DNA from 3 places in the Vibrio nomapromontoriensis genome. Region 3 is predicted to be linked to each of the others. Evidence: predicted binding sites of a transcription regulator. Region 3 holds the regulator's gene; each other region holds the start of a gene.
What was found. The regulator PurR, encoded in region 3, represses purine synthesis genes. The targets are predictions, from matches to a motif close to TNANGNAAACGTTTNCNTNA.

Region 1: L4D05_RS08065 (formate--tetrahydrofolate ligase) is a predicted target of PurR. The motif match lies at 2,508-2,527, and genes of this name have one in related genera.
Region 2: L4D05_RS02405 (NCS2 family permease) is a predicted target of PurR. The motif match lies at 4,550-4,569, and genes of this name have one in related genera.

The regions. Positions count from the first base shown of each region.
Region 1 covers NZ_JAKJSS010000008.1:41,670-49,534, forward strand. Annotated here, with positions in the region: gene L4D05_RS08060 (OmpA family protein) at 1-580, shown strand, start outside; gene L4D05_RS08065 (formate--tetrahydrofolate ligase) at 731-2,479, opposite strand; gene L4D05_RS08070 (inosine/guanosine kinase) at 2,651-3,955, opposite strand; gene L4D05_RS08075 (sensor domain-containing diguanylate cyclase) at 4,165-5,115, shown strand; gene L4D05_RS08080 (CreA family protein) at 5,186-5,659, opposite strand; gene L4D05_RS08085 (hypothetical protein) at 5,735-6,247, shown strand; gene L4D05_RS08090 (HAD-IA family hydrolase) at 6,373-7,050, shown strand; gene L4D05_RS08095 (hypothetical protein) at 7,024-7,236, opposite strand.
Region 2 covers NZ_JAKJSS010000006.1:517,711-525,575, forward strand. Annotated here, with positions in the region: gene L4D05_RS02385 (sodium-dependent transporter) at 194-1,546, shown strand; gene L4D05_RS02390 (DUF4250 domain-containing protein) at 1,664-1,855, opposite strand; gene L4D05_RS02395 (YaeP family protein) at 1,866-2,069, opposite strand; gene L4D05_RS02400 (aminoacyl-histidine dipeptidase) at 2,218-3,687, opposite strand; gene L4D05_RS02405 (NCS2 family permease) at 4,590-5,885, shown strand; gene gpt (xanthine phosphoribosyltransferase) at 5,923-6,387, shown strand; gene frsA (esterase FrsA) at 6,614-7,861, shown strand.
Region 3 covers NZ_JAKJSS010000020.1:17,943-25,807, reverse strand. Annotated here, with positions in the region: gene elyC (envelope biogenesis factor ElyC) at 1-114, shown strand, start outside; gene L4D05_RS21675 (Ig-like domain-containing protein) at 179-2,767, opposite strand; gene torR (two-component system response regulator TorR) at 3,094-3,804, opposite strand; gene torD (molecular chaperone TorD) at 4,107-4,754, shown strand; gene purR (HTH-type transcriptional repressor PurR) at 5,085-6,092, shown strand; cyclic di-GMP riboswitch class I at 6,268-6,351, shown strand; gene L4D05_RS21655 (TfoX/Sxy family DNA transformation protein) at 6,462-7,052, shown strand; gene L4D05_RS21650 (TVP38/TMEM64 family protein) at 7,171-7,857, shown strand; gene L4D05_RS21645 (putative signal transducing protein) at 7,854-7,865, shown strand, end outside.

The sequences.
Region 1 (7,865 bases), on a different contig from region 3:
TACGTCATCGATAACTGACAAAATGTTCGCAGGCATGCTCGATACGGCTCCACGGTCTGAACACGACGTCATGCATCCTGAATGGGTCAATGCACCTCATATCAGTCATTCAGGGCAAATGGGGGCGACAGTGGAAGGTCCCAATGGTCAATATCGTACTCAGGCTTGGGATTCGTTAGAAACCTATCTGGTTAATCATGGGCTTGATTATGAGCTCGTCCCAGGCGATTACGTTATGATTCGTCTAAAAGAAAAAATCCATTTTAGTACTGGTTCGTCACGTGTTTCTGATAATTCATCCCAATGGTTGTTCCACTTGGCCAATTTTTTGTCTCAGCAGCAAGGGATAGATGTGGTAATTGGTGGTCATACTGACAATACAGGGGCAATAGTGAGAAATGATGTGTTATCGGACAAGCGCGCGGAAATGGTGAAAGAAACGCTAATCAAGAACCAAGTCTCTCGCCAAATCATTTATACGCGTGGCTACGGTGAGGCGGTGCCGGCCTGTACCAACAGTACCTCTTTTGGTAAAGCTTGTAATCGGCGTGTAGAGTTAACGTTAATTGTCGCTAAGTAAAGTAGCGAATAGTGTCGTTAGGTATGGCAATAATGCACGGTTGAAACCTGATGATAGAAATAGAAATAGAAAAGCGACGATTGTTCGTCGCTTTTTTGTAACCGTTTAATTGGTCTTTTCGCTAGATTATTCTGATTTAGCCAAACCGGCTTAGCTTAAACCGATGATGTTACCCTCATCATCAAGGTCTAGAGACATAAAGGCGGGTTTATCGGGTAAGCCCGGCATCGTCATTACGTTGCCGCAAAGCGCATAAATAAAGCCTGCACCCGCACAAAGCTTGAGCTCTCTGATCACCACTTCAAAGCCAACGGGAGCGCCTTTAACACTGCCATCTGTGGTGATAGATAGTGGTGTCTTTGCTAAGCAGACTGCCAAATGATTGAAGCCTTGAGTTTCGTACAGCTCAAGCTGTTTTTGTGCTTGGTAAGATAACGAGACATTCGCTGCCCCATACCCAGCTTCACACACTGCCATGAGCTTTTCTTTGACCGTTTGTTCAGCGCTATACAATGGTTTGAAGTTAACCGGTGTTTGACAGGCCGCGACCACTTGCTTTGCAAGATCAATCGTACCATTTCCACCAAGGGAAAACCCTTCACTTATAGCGACGCGACAGTTGTCATTAAACTGTTTGATCCACTGGGTCAACAAATCTAACTCTTGTTGCGAATCCTGCGGGAAGCGATTGATGGCGACCACCGCAGGAACGCCATATTTGGCTACATTGTTAATGTGCCATTTCAGGTTTTCAAATCCGGCTTTTAGTGCTTGCTCGTCATCTTCAAATAATGTGTCTGGGATTGGCGCGCCAGGTTTAAAGTCATACAATCCGGAGTTGGCTTTTAGCCCGCGAAGCGTCGCAACAATAACGGCACAATCTGGTTTCTTATCAGTTGCCGCTGCTTTGATGTTACAGGCTTTCTCAAAGCCCATATCAGAACCAAAGCCCCCTTCAGTGACGGTGTAACTCGCGAGTTTTGTTGCAATTTTATCGGCAATGATCGAGGAGTTACCGTGAGCGATGTTAGCGAAGGGGCCTGCATGAATCAGCGTCGGTACACCTTCCAAGGTTTGCATTAGCGTTGGTTCTACGGCGTCTTTCATACTTACTGCCATCGCGCCGGCTACTTGCAAGTCTTCAGTTGTGATCGGCTTACCTTCAATGCTGTATGCAACAACTATTTTGCCAATGCGAGCTCTAAGATCGTTAAGGTTTTCTGATAACGCTAATATGGCCATGAGCTCTGAAGCGGCAGAAATATCAAACCCGTCTTCGCGTTCAACCCCGTTGATGGTTTTATTGACCTCGTTTTTGCCAACTGTGACCATTCGTAGCGAGCGGTCATTATGGTCAATAACTCGTTTCCAAACGACGTTCTTTACGTCGATTTTAAGCGCAGAAAGTCCAGTTCGAGATTCAAAATTGTCGTAGCCCAGGCGTTGTTCATGATAGATGCGAGCATCTATCGCCGCGGCAGCTAAATTATGCGCTGCAGTCACGGCATGGATATCGCCAGTTAAGTGTAGGTTGAGCTCTTCCATGGGTGCGACTTGCGCGTAACCACCACCAGCGGCGCCGCCTTTTACACCAAATACGGGACCCATAGAAGGTTGGCGAATACAGGCAAATACGCTTTCGCCGAGTTTTTTAAGTCCTTGAGATAGACCTACAGTGGTTACGGTTTTACCTTCACCTAATGGGGTTGGGGTAATCGCAGTGACGACAATAAGCTTACCATCAAGATTGTCTTTTAGGCGCTTAATTGCTTTTAGCGAGACTTTCGCTTTATGCGCACCTTGAGGAAGTATTTCGTGATCAAGTAAACCAGCGTCTTTGGCAACGTCGGTGATAGCAGAAAGTGACGCACTACGGCAGATTTCAATGTCAGATAGCATTAACGGTCCTTTAAAGCCACAAAATTAATGAGGAAAACGTTTGCGTCGAGATAATACTGGCTAATAATTCTTTGTAAAGACAAAAATTCAGTACGCTGTACTAAAATTGACCAGATCAAATGGTTAGCTTTGTTTCAGTCAAAAAAAGAGGCTCATGAGCCTCTTTTAAATTTATCTATCCCAGTATGCTTCTTCTAGGCTGTCTTCTCGTTCGGGCAACGCACGAGTCAGTCTTGGTGAGTGTTGCATTAACACCTCGTAACTGACGCGGTTCGCATATTTACATATTTGCGACAAAGAAGAGTAGGTTAGGCATGGCATCACGTGCTTGTCCGACCCAGGTACATTGTTGTGATGGAATGCATTGGCCGTCATATCATGTAGCAGAGCTGAAAGAGCACCGTCACCAGCACCATTGGTATTCTTGATCTCAAGCGGACCACCTAAATACGGTCCAATGTGAGAGTATACTTTCTGCGGATCAGCACAATCTTGTTTGCGCATCGCTCGACTGAATTCAAACTGGTTAAAGTTTTCAATTGGGCCTTCTAAGAGCTCATGAGTGGTGTCTCTAAGTGCAACATTGTCGCAGTAGCCAGCCATGTAAAGGCCATGAGGACCTGCAGTACACAACACCAAGTCAACCCAATCAAGCGCTTTATCTGCCGCAAGAAGAGGGTCTGCAAACCCCGTTAGGGCTTCCCCTTCTTCTTCGTTCATCGCCACGATAGTGACGTTCTCTTTGATGTAGTCTTGCCAAAACTGTTCGTTACCCTGGATAACCCACTTCGTACCGAGAGTGAGGACAACAGGTACAGACTTTTGTTTAGCAAGCTCTACAGCGCGAGCTACAGCTAATGGCATTGGATCTTCTGGTTTGCCACGCATTAAGTAAGATGAGACGACTAACGCAGACGCTTTATCAAAAATAGATTCTGGAATACTTTCTGGAAGCAGCTGGTTCATTTCACCTTCGTTGATCGCAAAGGTACGTTCGCCATCATCAGTGATTAACGTGTAGCAGCGACCAATTGGTCCATCGACAGTTTGTAAATGGTTGAGGTTCATACGTGACGAAGTGCGGCATAAGTAGCGGTAGCCATACGAACCTACTTCAATGTTTTTCGACATCACGCCAAGCAACACAGATTTACTATCAGCAAGAACGGAGTAATTGTGAAGGGTATTACCTATCGTATCACCTGGAAATTGATGAGTAATTAAGCCCTGTTCAACTAATTCTTGATACAAAGCATCCGCTTTGCTTTCTTCGAGAACAAGTGAGTGTCCCTTACTCAACTCATACTTTTCTAAGAAGGAGTCGTCCACACGAGCTTCAATATCGACAATAGTTTGCCCAACACCAATGATGGTTGGTCGAAAGTATTTCGGCGCAGCTTGAGCTTGGCTCACTGATAGGTTCTTTTTACTTGTTGGAAAGTAATGCTTTGATTTACGTTGTCCGGGGAATCTCATACTAAACGCTAAGGGAACAAAATTTTCCGCATAATATCACAATGTGTTTCATTTTGTTGCAATGAATTGCACGAATGCTGTCGTAAAATCCACACTATGTAGCATTTGGACCGGTTTGTTATTAGCTTGGGTTCATATTGGTAGCCTTATCATTGACATGGGTAAACAGAGTACTAGGCTAGATAAAAACAATAATAAGGGGTGCGATTTTGAATCAACTTGATATTAGTAAGGTTGACTTTAAGCAAGCGTTTAACCGCCTCGACAGTTACTTTTTTATTAAAGATGTGCAAGGTTGTTATGTTTTCGTGAATGAAGCTATTTGCCAACTGTTCAATTTATCGAATGAGCAAATTCTAGGGAAAAAGGATGATGCATTTTTTAACCTAGACCAAAGTGAAGATATCTTAATTAATGACCAGTTGGTTCTTAATGGGCATACGGTATCTAAGCTAGAAAAAAATATTTTGAAGGATAACCGAGTTCGGTACTACCAAAATATGAAATCACCTTTATTTGATAGTAATGGTGAGGTCATAGGAATTTTTGGGATAGCCATAGACGTGAGCGACACGATTGCGAAGCACAATGAACTGGAGACGATGGTAATTCGAGATGAGTTAACCGGAGTCTATAATCGGCGATTTTTAGAAACACAACTCGCTCGTGAATATGCTTCGTTTCAACGCCATAAGCAGCCATTTTCATTTCTTATGCTAGATGTTGACAATTTTAAGTTTATTAATGATGTACTTGGTCATAGCTCTGGTGATCATGTACTCCAACAAATTGGCAAAATTATGTTGGAATCGTTACGTGTTGAAGACTATTGCTGTCGCTTTGGGGGCGATGAATTTGCCATTTTGCTACCAAATACGGAGTTACGTGAAGCGTACTTCCTTGGAGAAAGGCTGCGCGAAAGAGTGGGGGCTTTTAAGTTTACTTGCGTTGAAGGTCGGGTATTTAGTGTAACGGTCAGCATTGGCATCTCACATCTTACTGAGCAGCAAGAACAAGGGAAGCTGACTAATATTGCTGACGAGGCGTTAATGCAGGCAAAGAGAAATAGCAAAAACTCAACACTGGTGTCGTGTTATAAACAAACGCTTGTTACAAAGTGTTTGGATTGTACATTATGTAATTTAAAGTCCGATGACTGACGGGGTTAGGATTAGAATCCTAGTTTAACTAGAAGAGAGCCCATGAATAATGGGCTCTCTTTACTAAATCTTATTGCGCAGTTGTAGTTGGCTCAACGAATGCTTTCGTTCCCCACAACGGAACCGTAGATAGGCTGTGTTTAAAGCTACCCGATGTTTCTTTAGTTGAGTAGGATAAATACATGAGGGTTTGGTTGTCCGCATCAAAGATACGACGCACTTTCATGGTTTTGAAAAGTATACTTTTTGACTTTCTAAATACTATTTCACCGGATTTGGACTTGTCTATTTGTTCTATCATTTCAGGTGTGATTTCACCTGTTTGACGGCATGATATGGAACTGTCACTTGGGTCTGAAAAGCTTAAGTTAGCCTCAATGCTTGCGATATGACACGTAACACCGGGTACTTCAGGATCGGTTAATGTGTTGAGTTTAATGTCTTTTAATGTAAACATGCCAAGTGAAACATCACCAACCTCCTTATCTCCGCAGCCCGCTAAGGCAAGGGCAAGAGCTGGAACAATCATGAGCTTTTTCAACATATTGGGGCAATCCTTTAAAATAAGAGCTTGTGTATACAATAACCACGGTCAGCAAAAAATCAAATAGGATTTACAATGAAAGACGCGGCAATGGCTCTATATAACAAAAAGAATGAATGGTTAGCAAGCCAAGTAGATGTCGAATTTCCCACATCAGAAAGCATTAAAGGACGAGCGTTATATCTCGACTCTTTAACCAGTAGGTTTCTTGAACCTGTCTCGGTTGCGGAAGGTTTCTCCGCAAAAATTGAGTGGCATCTCGTTGATTTTCATCGACTTACCATTATGTTTTCACTTCTTCAGTCAAAAATATGGGAAAGCGACGAGGCTCAAAATTTCATTGTTGAGTATTTGACACAGATAATCCTAGATCCAGAATACAGCCTGTATGTAGGCTTTAGTGAAGGAGAGGCCGTTTCTGCGGCGATTATGTGCCGTGAAAATGACGTGGTCGTTGTGTCTGATATCGTCGGTGCAACAGCGTCAACGAGTCATGATGACATCGCTTTGTCACTGATTCATGAGACCTTGAACATCAATAGTGACGAAAATTCAAACTTAGTGAACATATGGATTGAAAAACGGTGATCAGCACGAAAGTTTCGTGTATTACTTAGAGAAATGTTGTAAACCCTCGTGTAGATACCGTTTTGCGTACCCATAGTCTATTAATATTTATAGCGAATTAAGTAGCTGTGGGTATGTAAAGTAGTATGTCAGAAGTAAAGTGTGTCTTATTTGATTGCGATGGAACCTTAGTCGACAGTGAAATGCTATGTTGTGAGGCGCTGGTAGCGACCTTTAAAGAGGTAGGCGTGTCTCTATCATTGGAGGTGGCGGCTGAAAACTTCTCAGGAGGCAAAATTGCTGATGTGCTTATGTCGGCAAAGCGTATCACCAAATCTAATGCGTCGCTGGATCTGCTTGAGCCCATTTATCGACGCTTGACCACGGAGCTATTTGAATCAAAACTCACGCCAATTCATGGTGTGGAAAAGCTGTTAGATTATTTGGATGATCAGGCGATTGAATACTGCGTTGTCACTAATAGCCCTACTAAAAAAGCATTGCATATGTTGTCTATTGTTGGCCTTTCTGAACGGTTCCGAGGAAAGGTTATTTCGGCTTTTGATGCGAATAGTTGGAAGCCAGAACCCGATCTATTGCGTTACGCTGTGACGATTATGGGTTTTCTTCCGAAGGAATGCGTTTATATTGATGACACGGTAAAAGGTGTCAACATGGGCATTGCGACGGGAGTTAGGACAGTACATTTCGCTAAAGTATGCAAAGTTGATCAACCCAATGTGACATGCCTGTCCGCGATGACTCAAGTCGTCGCGCATATTGGCGAGCTTAACGGTTTAATGAATGAGACAGCAAAGTTGTGAGTTAGGCTGTGTTTGAACCAATACTTTATTCACATACATCACCGTCCAATCTTTGGAGTATTCTTGCGTGTAGAATCCACAGCTTGCACAAAGGAATGTTTCCCCATCTTCTGACAGTAGGTATTCATCCGAATCGCACTCAGGGCAGTCGTTGCGATGTTGCGTGTCGATAGTGTATTTCTTCATTGGAAGTACCTTATGATTCAATCAATTGACTAGTCTGTCATCAAGCTAAGCATAATACGCATCACTAATTTTATGTTGAAAAATTAGCCTCTTGCATGACAACCTGCGACTGATATCACTAAATTTATAGCTCCAGGTGGTTACTTATATCGATCCCATTAGTCAGGACTATAGGTTGAGCTGTGTAATGACGCTGTATTTACCTCCCCTTATGATTTGTTGATTACTTTCATAAACGGCGTGAAGTTTTGTACATGAGCTAACGACAAGATGACGAAAATGGAACGATTGTATGGGACTCGTCTGCAGTAATGCTTGGGGAGAAAGGGTGGGGTTTTGTCTCTACGGCAAAAAAGGTGAGTAATCGTGCGAGTTCTTGAATGTATTTGAAATGTAAGTTTTCAAAGTAGATTACCCGATGCCTAAACCTGTACTGTTTTGTTAGTTTAACTGCCGGAAGTCATGTCATTGACCCGGTAAAAAGTCGCGGCTAGCGACAAGTTTGCAAGTAATAAGTTACAGTGTAGCTTATGTGCGGGGCGTGACTCGTCCTTTAGTTATCAATAGGTTGAATTTTCTCTGAACCTATTGGTAGGTCAAAAACACATCGTTTATCCCTTTTCCTGCCC
Region 2 (7,865 bases), on a different contig from region 3:
AGATTATGTTAGCTACGTTATTTGGATTTAATTACCTAGAATAGAAGATGTACAAATTAGTTTACCAACCTAATAGTTTATTACACTGCTTAATATTGCTTTACTAGACCAATTGAATTATCGTACCAGCCAACTAGTACGCAATGACTAATCAATAGTGAATAATACAACATCTTCGTCGGTAACGTCTTCGATTGCCGCAACACCCCGTGAGCATTTTGGTTCAAAACTCGGTTTCATTCTTGCGGCAGCAGGGGCTGCTGTTGGTCTAGGCAACATTTGGGGATTTCCAACGCAAGTTGCCAGTAATGGCGGAGGTGCGTTCCTTCTCGTTTATCTTGTGATGATTCTTGTCGTGGCTTTTCCAATGCTCGTTGTTGAAATGGCGATAGGACGTCACGGCCAAGCAAACCCTGTAGACAGCATGCGCTCGCTTTCTTCTAATCCTATTGCCAAAAAGCTAGGGGCATGTGTAGGCTGGGTTGGTCTTGCGGTTCCTTGTGCTGTATTAGCGTTTTACTCCATTGTAGGCGGCTGGTTAATCTGCTTTTTGATTGGCGCGGTCTTAGAAATTGTTGGTTACGCCTCACTTGCTGATTGGTTTAAAGGGTTCAGTGTTGGACGTAATGTTTTTGGCACGATTGCATTTTACTTGCTGACTATCTTAATTGTACAAGGCGGTGTGAAACAGGGCATTGAAAAATGGTCCACTCGACTTATGCCATCCTTGTTTATTTTATTTGCTCTATTGTTTGTCTACATCATGATGCAACAAGGTGCGATGGAAGGGCTTAAACACTATTTGGTTCCGAATTTTGAAAAAGTTTGGGATAGAAAGTTGATTCTGGCTGCAATGGGGCAGGGCTTCTTTTCTTTGACTATTGGTGGTTGTTCCATGCTGATTTACGGCTCTTACCTTTCTAAGAAAGAAGATCTGCCAAAAATGGCAATGAATGTGACCTTAGTGGATACATCAGTGGCTTTTATTGCTGGATTAGTCGTGATGCCTGCGATGTTTGTTGCTATGCAAAAAGGGGTACAAATATACGCGGAAGATGGCTCACTTATCAGCTCTGATACCTTGGTGTTTACAGTATTACCGTTAATGTTTGAGTCCTTAGGGTTATTGGGCTTGGTATTCTCTGTCGTTTTCTTTTTACTGCTGACTATCGCAGCTTTAACATCGTCCATCTCTATGCTTGAATGTCCGGTTGCCTTGGTAGATGAGCGATTAAACACGGGTAGGAAGAAAACCAGCTGGGTGCTGGGAGCATTGATCGCTGCGTTCAGTATTTTTATTGTATTCAATTTCGGCGAATTATTTGGTTTAGTGGCGATGATCGCAACACAGTACCTACAGCCCATTGCTGCGCTAATGTTCTGTATTTTTGGTGGTTGGGTGTGGAGCCGGGCGAGTAAAGTGAAAGAGCTAGAACAAGGGTGCCCTGATTTTCAGCTTGGCTGGTTTGGTAAAGTATGGCCACTTTACGTGAAGTTTGTCTGTCCGGTATTGGTCGCGACGGTAATATGGGCCTCATTCGGCTAAGAAAATTTAAGTACGTGAAACGGATTGATTAAATAACGCCGACGATTATCGTCGGCGTTATTCTTATCTACGTTGTCATCTAAGATAGCTACATGGTTATCTAAAGTGTCCAAACGGTTATCTAAACTGTCCGATCTCTGCGAGATAATCAAAACCCGCTTGTGATAACTTATCTATTAATGCTTGCTTATCCAAATCATGAGTCGCGCACAGTTCGTCAAGACTGCCGTTAAAGTCATCACGCAGCTTCATATTGATAATACTCATCAACATGACAGTATCCATGGTAGCAAAGTTCGCTAGATTCATTGGGTACCTTCTAATCGTCGAAATCAGAGATCAGTAAGTTAGCAGCAGCAAAGGCGGCTTTTTCTCTTACTTCTTCCGGCAGTGAATCGTCTGCTGCAATATCATTTAACGCTCGCACCGCGCACGACACTGCTTTTGGTATATAAGCTTGATCACCACTGCCTATTTGCGCATAAAGCTCTCTTACTCTCTCACAGCAACCATATACTTGCATGTTTAATTCTCTTCTAAATGATAATTCATCTCAATATACACAGGCTACTGAGAAAAAACAAAATTCCAGATTGACCTAAAACAAAAAAGCCGACGTTTTAAAAACGTCGGCTTAAAAGCTAATCAGCTTATCTTATAATAGGTAAGGATTAAGCCTTTTCAGGAATGGCTTCTAGCAGTGCGACCATTTGTTCCCAGAATAGAGCAACCGTGTCAATTTTCACTTTCTCATCAGGAGAGTGAGGGAATTTAATAGTTGGACCAAACGAGACCATGTCCATATTCGGATATGGTTCTTTGAATAGACCACACTCAAGCCCAGCGTGAATGACCATGATGTTCGGTTTGTGTCCGTAGATACCTTCGTACATGTCACGGAATATCGCCATAATGGCTGAATCCGGATCAGGCTTCCAACCAGGGTAGGCGCCAGAGAATTCGATATTTGCACCGGCCAGTTCAGCAACAGACGTCAACATGCCCTCTACTTGAGAGCGACCAGAGTCAATTAACGAACGAATGAGGCACAGTACCGTCACCGTGTTTTGCTCTGTGGTGATAACACCAACGTTTAGTGATGTTTCTACAACACCTTCAATGTCATCACTCATGCGAATCACGCCGTTAGGGCAAGCGTTAAGCGCAGCAATAAAGCGAGCTTGTGATTGCGCTTCAAATACTTCGCTAATTTCAGTCGCTTCGTTAAACGTCACTAAACCCGTTTCAATAGCAGCAAGCTCTTGCTGTAGTTGAGTGGTGTACTGAGCAAATAGCGATTCAAGTTTCGCGACATTTTCTTCTGGTACTGCTAGGGAAACAAAGCCTTCTCGTGGGATCGCATTACGCAGGCTACCGCCGCGGAATTCGATCAAGCGAGCATCGAGTTCTTTTGCGTGACCTGCAAGAAAACGCGCAAGTAGTTTATTGGCGTTACCACGGCCAGTATGAATGTCACAACCGGAGTGACCACCTTTTAGACCTTTTAAGATAAGCTGGCGAGCAACATAACCGGTAGGCGCCGCTTCGCGAGTGATGTCAAATTGAATTGAACCGTCGATACCACCTGCGCAGCCCATGTAGACTTCACCTTCTTGCTCAGAGTCGGTATTAAGGAGAATATCACCTTCTAACCAACCGGCTTCAAGACCAAATGCGCCCGTCATACCCGCTTCTTCGTCGATGGTTAGCAAGACTTCAAGTGGACCGTGTTTAATTTCGTTTGATGCTAGCACTGCAAGGCACGCCGCCATGCCCATACCATTATCAGCACCAAGTGTCGTGCCTTTGGCTGTCACCCATTCGCCATCGATGTATGGCTGAATTGGATCTTGAGTAAAGTCGTGATCCGTATCTTCATTTTTTTGAGGAACCATATCGATGTGAGCTTGAAGCACAACACCTTTTTTGTGTTCCATGCCTGCCGTAGCGGGCTTTTTAATGAACACGTTACCGGTTTTATCGCGCTTAACATCAAGGTTTTGCTCTTGAGCCCACTGGATGATGGTTTGCGCAAGCGCTTCTTCATGCTTTGATGGGTGAGGAATAGAACAAATTTTATCGAAAAACTGCCAAACCGGGCTTGGTGACAACTTGCTGATCTCAGAGTGGAATTCAGACACAGATCTCTCCTTTGTAGCGACTTTGCTAGATAGTTATTCCTAAGAAAGCACAAATATCATTGTGATTCTCTGGTTTTCTAGCGAATTAAAGATGGGCAAAGGATACCATTAGTTGTAAACAGGGAGTAGTCATAGATAAGTAGTTTGATGTTGATGTAAAGAAAGTGTGCAGTCTCGAGGGTTAATAACCCATTTTGCTTCCTTTTGATATCTAGCGATCTAATTTATGTAATAAACTTTCAGAATAGTGCGTTTGTATACAGATCTATCAATTAAATGTGATTTAAATCACGATATGCATTGTAATTAATCATCAGTATGGTATTCTTTTGGTCAGTTGATTAAGTTCAATACACCCGTTCAAGGATTGAACCCGAGTTATCGCCTCCAAGGAACCGAGATTCAACATTTAAATTAAGTTGTATTGTTTAAGGTGATATTTATGAAAGGTTTAGCAAGCGCGATGTTTTGGACAAGTAAAAATGTATACACACAAGACTTCGCCTACAGCGTCTACTTCGGTAGATAATAAAGTTTATACCCCTATATTTTAGAAATTATTGCTGGTTACCCCAATTGATGACCAAAATTTTTCTACCGCCACTCTATGAGTGGCGTTTTTTTTGCCTGTAATCTCGCCCCTAGCTTTCTTTTGTCTTCTATAATACCAGTCGTTGTATGAAAAATGTGCAGTTGGTGCGAGTGTCATTTGGTTTGTTCACGATGATTTTATTGCTAACTGTCTCAATTTGTTACTATTGCATAGTTAATTGATTTCATATTAATGATCATTTATCTGCAATAGAGTGAAAATTCTAGGTGGAATTTGCGAATTGAACCCCTTATAATTCGCGCCAATCGTTTACGCAACCGTTTACTTTTTACTCTTTAGGGATTCGAACATGCTCGAAAGGCTATTTAAACTCAGTGAAAATGGCACGAATGTGCGCACTGAGATCATTGCTGGACTTACTACCTTCCTGACAATGGCTTACATTATCTTTGTAAACCCGGCTATCTTAGCGGATGCAGGAATGGATCGTGACGCTGTTTTTGTAGCAACCTGTTTGGCAGCGGCAATTGGCTGTTTCATCATGGGTTTTGTTGCAAACTATCCTATTGCACAAGCACCTGGTATGGGCTTGAATGCATTTTTTACTTATGCGGTTGTCCTTGGAATGGGCCATACGTGGCAAGTGGCACTTGCGGCAGTATTCTGCTCGGGCGTTTTGTTCATTCTATTGAGTGTATTTAAGATTCGTGAATGGATCATCAATTCTATTCCAATGTCGCTGCGTACTGGTATTTCAGCGGGTATTGGCTTATTCCTAGCGCTGATTGCCTTGAAAAACTCTGGCATTGTCGTCGATAACCCAGCAACACTGGTTTCAATGGGGGCGATCACGTCACTGCCTGCTGTTTTAGCGGCCTTTGGTTTCTTCCTAACGATTGCTCTTGTACATCGCGGCCTAAAAGGCGCTGTGATGATCGCTATCCTTTCGGTAACGGCGTTAGGTATCATTTTTGGTGATGTTCAATGGCATGGCATTATGTCTACGCCACCAAGCATTGCACCTACGTTCTTACAGCTTGATTTCTCACATATGTTTGAGATTGGCATGATTTCCGTGGTCTTTGCGTTCTTGTTTGTTGACCTATTTGACACGGCTGGCACATTGGTTGGCGTCGCTCAAAAAGCTGACCTTATTGGAAAAGACGGAAAAATTCCGCGTCTAAATAAAGCACTACTTGCTGACTCTACTGCTACGTCGGTTGGTGCTCTGCTTGGTACATCAAACACCACATCATTTGTAGAAAGTACTGCAGGTGTTGCTGTTGGTGGTCGAACAGGATTAACTGCCGTTGTTGTTGGCATTTTGTTTATACTTGCATTATTCTTCTCGCCTTTAGCTGGTATGATTCCCGCTTACGCGACGGCTGGCGCGCTATTCTATGTTGCAATTCTGATGATGTCAGGGTTAGTAAGCATCGATTGGCGTGACCTTACAGAAGCCGCACCGGTTGTGGTGACTTGCTTGGTGATGCCTTTTACCTTCTCTATTGCAGAAGGTATCTCTTTGGGCTTTATTTCTTACGCTGCAATTAAATTGTTCAGCGGCAAAGGCCGCGACGTTTCAGTTAGTGTTTGGGTGATGGCGGCAATTTTCATCATTAAGTATGTCCTTGAAGCTGCATAATTGGCTCATTCGATCTTATATAATTTAGGTTTTTACTATGTCTAACAAATTCATCATCACATGGGACAATATGCACGCATATTGCCGTCAACTTGCTGAGCTTCAAATGCCGGCAGAACAGTGGAAAGGCATCATCGGTGTAAGCCGTGGTGGTTTGGTTCCTGCTGCGATTCTAGCTCGTGAACTGGGTATTCGTTTTGTTGATACGGTATGTATTTCTAGCTACGATCACGATCATCAACGTGATATGACAGTACTGAAAGCACCTGAACACGATGGTGAAGGTTTCTTGATCATCGACGATCTCGTCGACAGTGGCGATACCGCTCGTAAAATTCGTGAAATGTACCCAAAAGCGAAGTTGATTACCGTTTGTGCAAAGCCTGCTGGTATTGATCTTGTTGACGAGTATATTGTTGATATTCCTCAAGACACGTGGATTGAGCAGCCTTGGGATATGGTTCTATCTTATGTAGAGCCTGTGAATCGCAAGCAAAAATAACGATTTCAATCGTATATTGAGAGAGCCCACATGAAAATGTGGGCTTTTTTTGTACCTCAAGTTTTTGTAGCCAGAGTTTTTATAGCTAAAGTTTTAAAGCTAACGTTTTTATAGCTAGAGTTTGCGGCGAGTTATGTGCAGTTTGTAGCTTGTCGATGTAAAAGAACTGAACCCAAACGGTTTTTTGATTACTATAGGACGTGAACGATATTAGTAAGGTCATCGTATGTCTGAAGAAGTCAGTAAAAATATCTCCGAAACCTTGTTTGAAAAGAATAAGCAGGCGAAAGAGACCTCTCGCCTTATGAGGTATATGCCAAGTAGTGAGAAAATTCTTGAGGAGAAGCGAGAGCTGATGCCAAGGGCTTGGTATCGAAACTTGCTACGGTTGCAGTGGGTTTGGCAAGGTATTGATCCTATTGAACAAGAGAGAATTCTTGCTCGTATTGCTTCTTCTGATCACTCTCGTACGGTGGATGAGTGGCTAGACACGGTGATGGGATACCATAGTGGAAACTGGAACTATGAGTGGACTAAATTGGGCATGCAGCACCAAAAACAGGCGAATGATCTCGATGGTGACGCGTCAGCTGAGCAGCTTTTTACCGCGTCATTGTGTTTTAGTATTGCTGGTTATCCACACTTAAAAAATGACAACTTGGCGCTTCAAGCGCAGGTGCTTGCCAACACGGCTTATAATGAAGCCGCCAAACGAACAAGTCATATTATCAAGCAACTTGAAATCCCGTATAAGAATAAGCGCATCGTCGCCAATCTTCATTTACCGAGTACTGATAAGCCTCAGCCTGTGGTAATCGTGAGTGCAGGATTAGACTCATTACAAACGGATATGTGGCGCTTGTACCGTGATTATCTCGCGCCTGCGGGTATTGCTATGTTGACGGTTGATATGCCCTCTATTGGTCACAGCGCTCGTTGGCCACTGAGTGAAGACAGCTCCTGTTTGCATCAAGCGGTACTCAATGAATTGCCAAATATTCCTTGGGTCGATCATTTTAAGGTTGGTTTGCTTGGGTTCCGATTTGGCGGTAACGCAATGGTACGGTTATCGTTTTTAGAGCCCTACAAAATTAAGGGCTGCGTTTCTCTCGGCGCCCCAATACATGACGTGTTAACCAAACCCGAAAAAATCAGGCAGATGCCAAAGATGTATTTGGATATGCTGGCATCGCGTTTAGGCAAAGATATCGTCGATATAAACAGTCTATCGGGTCAGCTCATGGCTTGGTCATTAAAAGTACAAGGTTTTTTGACGTCTCGCCGCACGCGAGTGCCTATTCTCGCGATGAGCTTAGAAGGCGATATGGTCTCGCCAATCTCTGACAATCGTCTTGTCGCGATGTTTAGTGACTATGGTAAAGCGAAGCAGATCCCAGCAAAAGGGATCGCCAAAGGGTATGAGCAATCGCTAGAAATGGCGATAAAGTGGTTAGAAGATGAACTTTTCAGGTGACATT
Region 3 (7,865 bases):
GCCGATCCCACCGTCTTAGAATCTGATGCTGTAGACGATGCGCTTGCTACCGAAGACGAGACTCACTCTGAAGTAGATAGTGCGCCTAAAACCGAACAAGCCAACGGTAAATAAGCGACGGCGTAAGATAAAAAAAGACCTCATCATAACGATGAGGTCTTTTTGTTTTCGAGAGCTTTTATCTATTATTTAACTGGTTAAGCTTGGCTTTCACCGGAGCGGAGAAATTGAAGCCATCATGTTGATCCCAGTTGATAGACCACGTCATTACCCCACCAAAGTTAGGCGATAGCTGAGTGGGCTGGACGCTACCACATCGCTGCAGTAAAACCATACAATCAAGCGCGGCTTCAATATTGGCGATAGGCGCTTGCCCTGAGTTCGCTGAACTAGGACCCGATGGCAGTCCTATTGCCACTTGGTCATCCCTTAACGGCTGGAACATCGACCCATCCGCGAGTTCAAACCCTTCAGTAAGCATTTTTGACGCAGCGACCATCATATCGACCGAACCTTCTGCCGCCGCTCCCGTTGTGTAAGGGTTGGCAAGGCCACCGTTGTTATACAGTTGAACGTGGAGTAAATTCAGCATATCCCTTACCTGATCGATGACCGGGATATACGCGCCCCATATACCTGAATATGCGACCATTCCCCCTTGTACATAAGGATGCTCCGGCGCCATAGTGAGATACATGTCTCGGCCCATATTTTGTTGAATTTGTCGTAATGCCGTTGGTAGTCGAGCTTGAATTTGACTTCCGTGCACGAGATTAGAACCACTTTCTAGATCGATATCTAAACCATCAAAACCCCATTCTTGAATAATCGCCGTTAAACTACTGACAAAAGCAGCTTCGTCAGCAGCAGTATTCAAAGTGATGGTGCCTTCTGCACCGCCAAGAGACAATACGAAGACTTTGCCCTCTGATTGAAGTGATGCGATATCTTGCTTAAATTGCAACGGATCAATCGGTAGACAGCTTGAATGGATATCACCGTTATAAAGGTTAAAATGTACGGTGCCATTACTGTTACGATCGTTATCAGCAAAGGCAATATCGATAATGTCCCAGTCTTTTGACATTTCACTCAATGGCATTGGACAACCTGAGCCATTAACAAAGTTATGCCAATAGCCTATCAGTTTGTGCTTAGGCAACACGATGGATTTTGCTTCAACTGAGACACTATTCGATACCACCTGATTACCTTGAGTATCGGATACCGATGCCGTTAACTGATAGCCTCCAATTGCTGCTGGCTGCCATGAAAACTCATAAGGTGCTGCGCTATCTGTTGCCACTAACTGTCCGTTGACATAGAGCTCGGCTTTAGCAATATCACTTTGCAGGGATTGAGCCGACACCGCCACATATACAGGTTTATCTAACGGGACAATGCTACCAGACGTAGGTTGTATGATTTCGCTGGTTAGCACTTGGTCGGTAACATTAACGGTTGTTGAAGCCTGAGTTTCACGCTGCTGATCATCCGTTGCAACAATGCTGATTGTCGCTGACGTCAACGTGTTCACATTCCACAACCAGGTATAAGGTGCTTGCGTCAGCGCACCTAACGACGTGCCATCCACACTGGCCTCTACAGAGACCACCGTACCGTCGCTATCTGTTGCATCCGCTTCAATCGTGACATCACTACCAAGCAATACCGTTTGTCCAGCCGACGGTGACAAGATACTGACGACGGGAGATGCTCCGCAACTGCCTAAACTATCCCACGCATCCTGCCAATACTGACCTACTCCAGGTTCATACGCCCATGCAGAGCTAGATGAGCACCAACCTGCTACTTTACACTGGAAAACTTCATCAATATTTTTGACTTTCTCATTGCTCGAGTATTGACTGCCCGCCACATAACTCGGCAGTGTCGTACATTGCCCGCCAGATGCAGCACTCGAAACATTAATATCAATAAGTTGTGACTGAGTACTGAGCCCTCCATCATCAGTAGCAATAGCTTGTATCGCAAACTGACCCACAGCCGCCGGCGTCCAAGTCGTTGTCCATGGTGGTGTGGTTAATGTGCTGAGCGTAACGCCATCCACGACATAACGAACACTGGTTACGCTACCATCAACATCATCTGCGGCCGCTGAGAGTGTCACTGGCTGATCAACCGACACTGATAGCGAGTCTGCCGATAAGGTGATGGATGGCGGTTGATTCTCTGTCACCGATACTGAAAACAATCTCGACTGCGTGGTTTGTGCACCGCGCTCATCCGTGGCAATAACGTCAAGGGTGTAGCTGCCCACCGTGGCAAGCCAATCTACGCTATAAGGCGGTGACGTGACTGTTGCTACATCTTGGCCATTGATAACAAAAGCGACAGTGGCAATCGCATCATCAACATCGCTTGCATCGGCCTGAAACGTAATCGTATTACCAGACGCTATATTGGCACCTTCTACAGGGGAAAGAATTGATAGCGTCGGTAATTGGTTTCCTCCACTCGCGTCACACGCCCCGAGCAGTGTCCATTCTTGGAAGCTACCCGATTTTTCGCTTGGCTTTGCATTTTGGCTCCACCAGTTCGCTTGATAAGCATTCGATTGGAATTTTACCTCAGCACCGCCGTTATACGCTGTCTCTGCATTCCATACCGGTAAGTTGTCACACTGATAAGCAAATGCGGTGGGCGAAAATAAAACAAGTAGCGATAATGAAGTTGCAGTGTAGTGATTCAACGCTGCCTTTGGAGACAGTAATTTATTTTGGGCTATCGGGTTCGTCCTATCCATTTACTTGTCCTTGTATTAAATGAACTTAACTATGATAAATCGCTGTTAATCGTTAGTTTTTCTCTTTTAATACCCAACCTGGGCGACTAAATTTTTCATAACAGCCTATTCAAGCTAGCGCACTCACGAGCGAGTAAATGAATCTGTAGGCATTCCAGAACCTGATTACGAGTCACTTAACAAAAGTAATACTTGTGTTGCATATCAATTTCATCATTTATCTAGATTACTCGCATTAAAAAGCCCGGACGAAATACAACGTCCGGGCCTACATAAGGAATACTTGATAAGTCAGCGCATCTGTAGCGCTTAATCAGCTGCAGCGTCTAATCACCAGCGAACATATAACCTTCACCGTGAACGGTAATGAAAATCTGCGGATTCTTTGGATCCATTTCCATTTTCGTACGCATACGGCGAATCAACACATCAATGGTGCGATCATTAGGGGCATCAACACGATGACTGATCATATTAAGGATGCGCTCTCGGCTTAACACCTGATTGGGGTACGTAGACAAGGCAACCAAGAGTTCATATTCTGCTTTTGTCAGTTTTACTGGCTCGCCATTACAGGTTAAAGAGCGTCGCTGCTTATCAAACAACCACTCACCAAAATGGACAACATGTTCACTCTCTGCACTTTGCGGCTCTTGAGGTGGCTTTCTTGCTTGAGAAATTCGCCACAGTAAGTTTTTAACGCGTACCAATAACTCTCTTAACTCGAACGGTTTAGTGACGTAGTCATCTGCCCCCATCTCCAAACCAACAATCTTGTCAATACTATCGGTACGTCCGGTCACCAATATAATGCCTATGTCAGATTGGCTGCGTAGCTCTCGAGTTAGCATGAGCCCATCTTCACCTGGCAAATTAATATCGAGCATAACAAGATCGACACTGGATGATTGCAGTACTTGGCGCATCTCTTCACCACTTTCTGCTTCGCTCACCAAATAGCCTTCACTCTCAAAGTAACCAGACAATTTGCTACGTGTAACGACATCATCTTCAACTACTAATACGTGATAACTCATATGCACCGTTTCTTAAATTTGTTATGACCAAGGCCATTCTATTCATAATTAGTCACAATTCTAGCCGACATTAAGGCAATTTGTCGAAAGTCGTGTTTTTTTTGATTCAAGACAAGAACTATTCCTCCTCAACATATGCAACCATACTAAATAGCTTAATAACTAAATGGCACCTCGTTCATTCGAACTCTCCATCATCACATTCATTTATCTTCACAAATTCCTATATTTTTTCACTAATTGCCTTACTGCTGTTCATTTTTATTGGCTAAAATGATAGTAAGACTTTTGGAGAAGATAAAATGCAAGAAATCAAAGCATTTAACGAACAACGTGCAGAAATTTATTGGTGGCTATCCAGCTTATTTGCCAAAGAACTAACAAAAGAAGAGCTAGAGAAGTATCACAGTGTTGAAATCCGCGCTTTCCTCGCTGGGTTGGGGGAGAATGCGTCATTAAGCGCTTCTATCGCCAATTTTATCGACGCACTCAATCGTTTACAAACACGCGAAGATGCTCAACTGGAGCTCTCTGCTGACTTTTGCGATTTGTTCTTGAAAACCGATAAGCATGGCGCACTCCCATACGCATCAATGTATATAGGCAAGTCAGGCTTACTAAATGACACCCCAGCACACGATATGGCGGCGCTCCTCAAACAGCACAATATTGGCGTGTCAGATAACCTAAATGAGCCGGCAGATCACTTAGCGATTGAGTTAGACTTTCTTGGCAACCTCATCATTCGTTCCAATGAACTGGAATCTGATGCGCACATCAATAACGCTTTACTTGAACAAGCTGACTTTATTGAACAACACCTCATGACGTGGTTACCTCAATTTGATCGTCGATGTAAAGAATTTGATGAATTCGGTTTTTATGCAGCTGTTGCACAACTACTCGTTGCATTCTGTCAGCTTGACCTTACATACTTACGCGTAGAGTAGGTAAAGTAGTTAAGCGCCCAGTCCCTAACGCGACAATAATCAGTAAGCCAAATATAAATTTGGCTTTTATAGACAAAATTGTCGGTTCAGACATTGCTAGGGTCTGCCACTAAGACTACAATTCGCCGTTTAAAATGCGAAAGCCAGGCTTTAGTACGATGTGGTTTCCACTTAAATGTACTGATTGGAAACCGCCATTTCACAAAGTGTATTTGTGTCCGGTACGCATTCGTTACAACAAAGCGCTTATTTTTCATAAATAATGCTTCATGATCGCAACGGCTTTTATGCAATTAAAAACACAAAAGCCGTTACTAACAGGATAAAGCTATGGCAACAATTAAAGACGTCGCCCGCCTAGCTGGCGTTTCTACTACCACCGTATCTCACGTCATCAACAAAACGCGTTTTGTTGCCGAGGCCACACAAGAAAAAGTTAATGCTGCAGTCGAAGAGCTCAATTACGCGCCAAGTGCTGTCGCAAGAAGCTTAAAGTGCAACTCTACGAAGACCATTGGTATGCTGGTGACTCAATCCACTAACCTGTTTTTCTCTGAGGTGATTGACGGTGTTGAGAGTTATTGCTATCGACAAGGTTATACCTTGATACTGTGTAATACAGGTGGCGTGTATGAAAAGCAACGCGACTACATTCGCATGTTGGCAGAGAAGCGTGTTGATGGCATTTTAGTCATGTGCTCAGACCTAACTGAAGAGCTTCTCACGATGCTTGACCGTCACTCTGATATCCCTAAAGTCATTATGGACTGGGGCCCAGAAAGTTCGCAAGCAGACAAGATCATCGATAACTCGGAAGAAGGTGGCTACTTAGCGACAAAATACCTTATTGAGAAAGGGCATACAGACATCGCCTGCTTAAGTGGTCATTTAGAAAAAGCTGTTTGCCAAGAACGCATTGTCGGTTATCAACGCGCTTTAACAGAAGCAGGCTTAACGATGAAAGAAGACCGTATTTTTGAAGGTAACTTCGAATGCGATACTGCCGTCATCGCCGCCAATCGCATTGCCGCTATGGAAGACCGACCAAGCGCCGTTTTTTGTTTTAACGATACCATGGCGTTAGGCCTAATGAGTCGCTTACAACAGCTTGGATTAAACGTCCCTGGTGATATATCTGTAATCGGCTACGACAATATCGAGCTGGCTGAGTACTTTTCACCACCATTGACCACCGTTCACCAACCAAAACGTCGTGTTGGTAAGAATGCATTTGAGATTCTACTCGAACGAATCAAAGATAAAGGTCATGACAAACGCATATTCGAGATGCACCCAGAGATAATTGAACGAAGCTCTGTCAAAGACATGACAAAATAATGACAAAGGCGCTCTATTGAGCGCTTTTTTTTGATCTTCTTCCAATAAATTTCAATCTGTATTGTTACTTTGTGCTACTTCACAAGCACAAATACCCCTCTAATTTTTGAAGCAATATCACACTTCAACTAATAACCCATGCATATTAATGGTTTTTTTCTTTATGCTATTTGAGTCACGCACAGGGCAAACCATCTGAAAAGGTGGGACGCAAAGCCTCCGGCCTAAACCACATTTGGTAGGTAGCGGGGTTACCGATGGCAAAGGTGTCAAATCCTGTTATTGACCTAACAAGAAACTGACACCTGTTTGCTATACTCTCGGACCTGATTTTGGTGACACAATCAATAACACCGAGAAAAGATAAGCATGGACAATCCAGTATTAAAAAATTCAATGCAATTGTTCGCTCAACTAGGAAAAGTAAAATCTCGCTCCATGTTCGGTGGATTTGGGATCTTTGTTGACGAAACAATGTTTGCATTAGCAGTGAACAACAAATTACATATCCGAACTAACCCCAAAACAGTCGCGTCTTTTAAGCAATTAGGCTATACGCCTTACGTGTATAAAAAACGTGGATTCCCTGTTGTTACTAAATACTTTGCACTTCCAGAAGATTGTTGGGACGACACTGACGTTATATTGTCATACGCTCGCGCAGCCTTGGATTTTGCCAAAGACGAAAAAGTAAAACAATCCGATACTAAACCTAACCGATTAAAAGATCTGCCGAATCTTCGCCTTGCCACAGAGCGTATGCTTAAAAAAGCGGGCATCGAGTCAGTTAACTCATTACAAGAGCATGGCTCTGTAGAAGCATTCAAAGCGATTCAGAAAACACATTCATCCAGTGTCGGCCTAGAGTTACTATGGGCATTAGAAGGGGCGATTAACGGTACACATTGGTCCGTTATCCCACAAGCGAAACGAGATGAACTCGCTAACCACATCAACTAGTATTGATATACTTATAAAAAAATCAGCTTAAGGCTGATTTTTTTTATAAGTCTTTGAAAGTAAATTTACCCTGCTCCTGTCTTATACTTAAAGATGCATTGTCTACATGGAGTAAGTCATGAGTAAAAAGTTACTGTTAGGGTTGGGCTTCGTTGCTCTTATCCTATTCTTGGGGTCGCAATTCGGTCAGTATTTAACATTAGAAAACGCCAAAGTACAACAAGCTGAGCTCGCCAGTTACATTGACGCCAATTTTGTCACGGCTGCACTCACCTATTTCTTTCTCTACATAGCAATTACAGCATTTTCAGTTCCTGGCGCTGCAGTTGTGACGCTATTAGGCGCTGCATTATTTGGATTTTGGACCAGCCTTTTACTGGTCTCCTTTGCGAGTACCATTGGTGCTACCCTAGCCTTCCTTAGTAGCCGGTTTCTACTGCGAGACTGGGTTCAGCGTCAGTTTGGTGCAAAGCTCACTACAATTAATGATGGTGTCGAAAAAGATGGGGCTTTCTACCTTTTTTCTTTGCGACTCATTCCTGTCTTTCCGTTCTTCTTAATCAACCTACTCATGGGTTTAACGCCTATTCGTGTCTCAAAATACTACTTCGTCAGCCAACTTGGCATGCTACCAGGCACCGCAGTGTATTTGAACGCAGGTACACAACTTGCGAATATTGATAGTTTGTCTGGCATAGTCTCGCCTACTGTTCTTGCTTCGTTTGCTCTACTAGGACTGTTTCCACTTCTTGCTAAATGGGTCATGGCAAAATTGAACAAAACGCCTCAGGTAGAGACTAAATGAAAATTTAT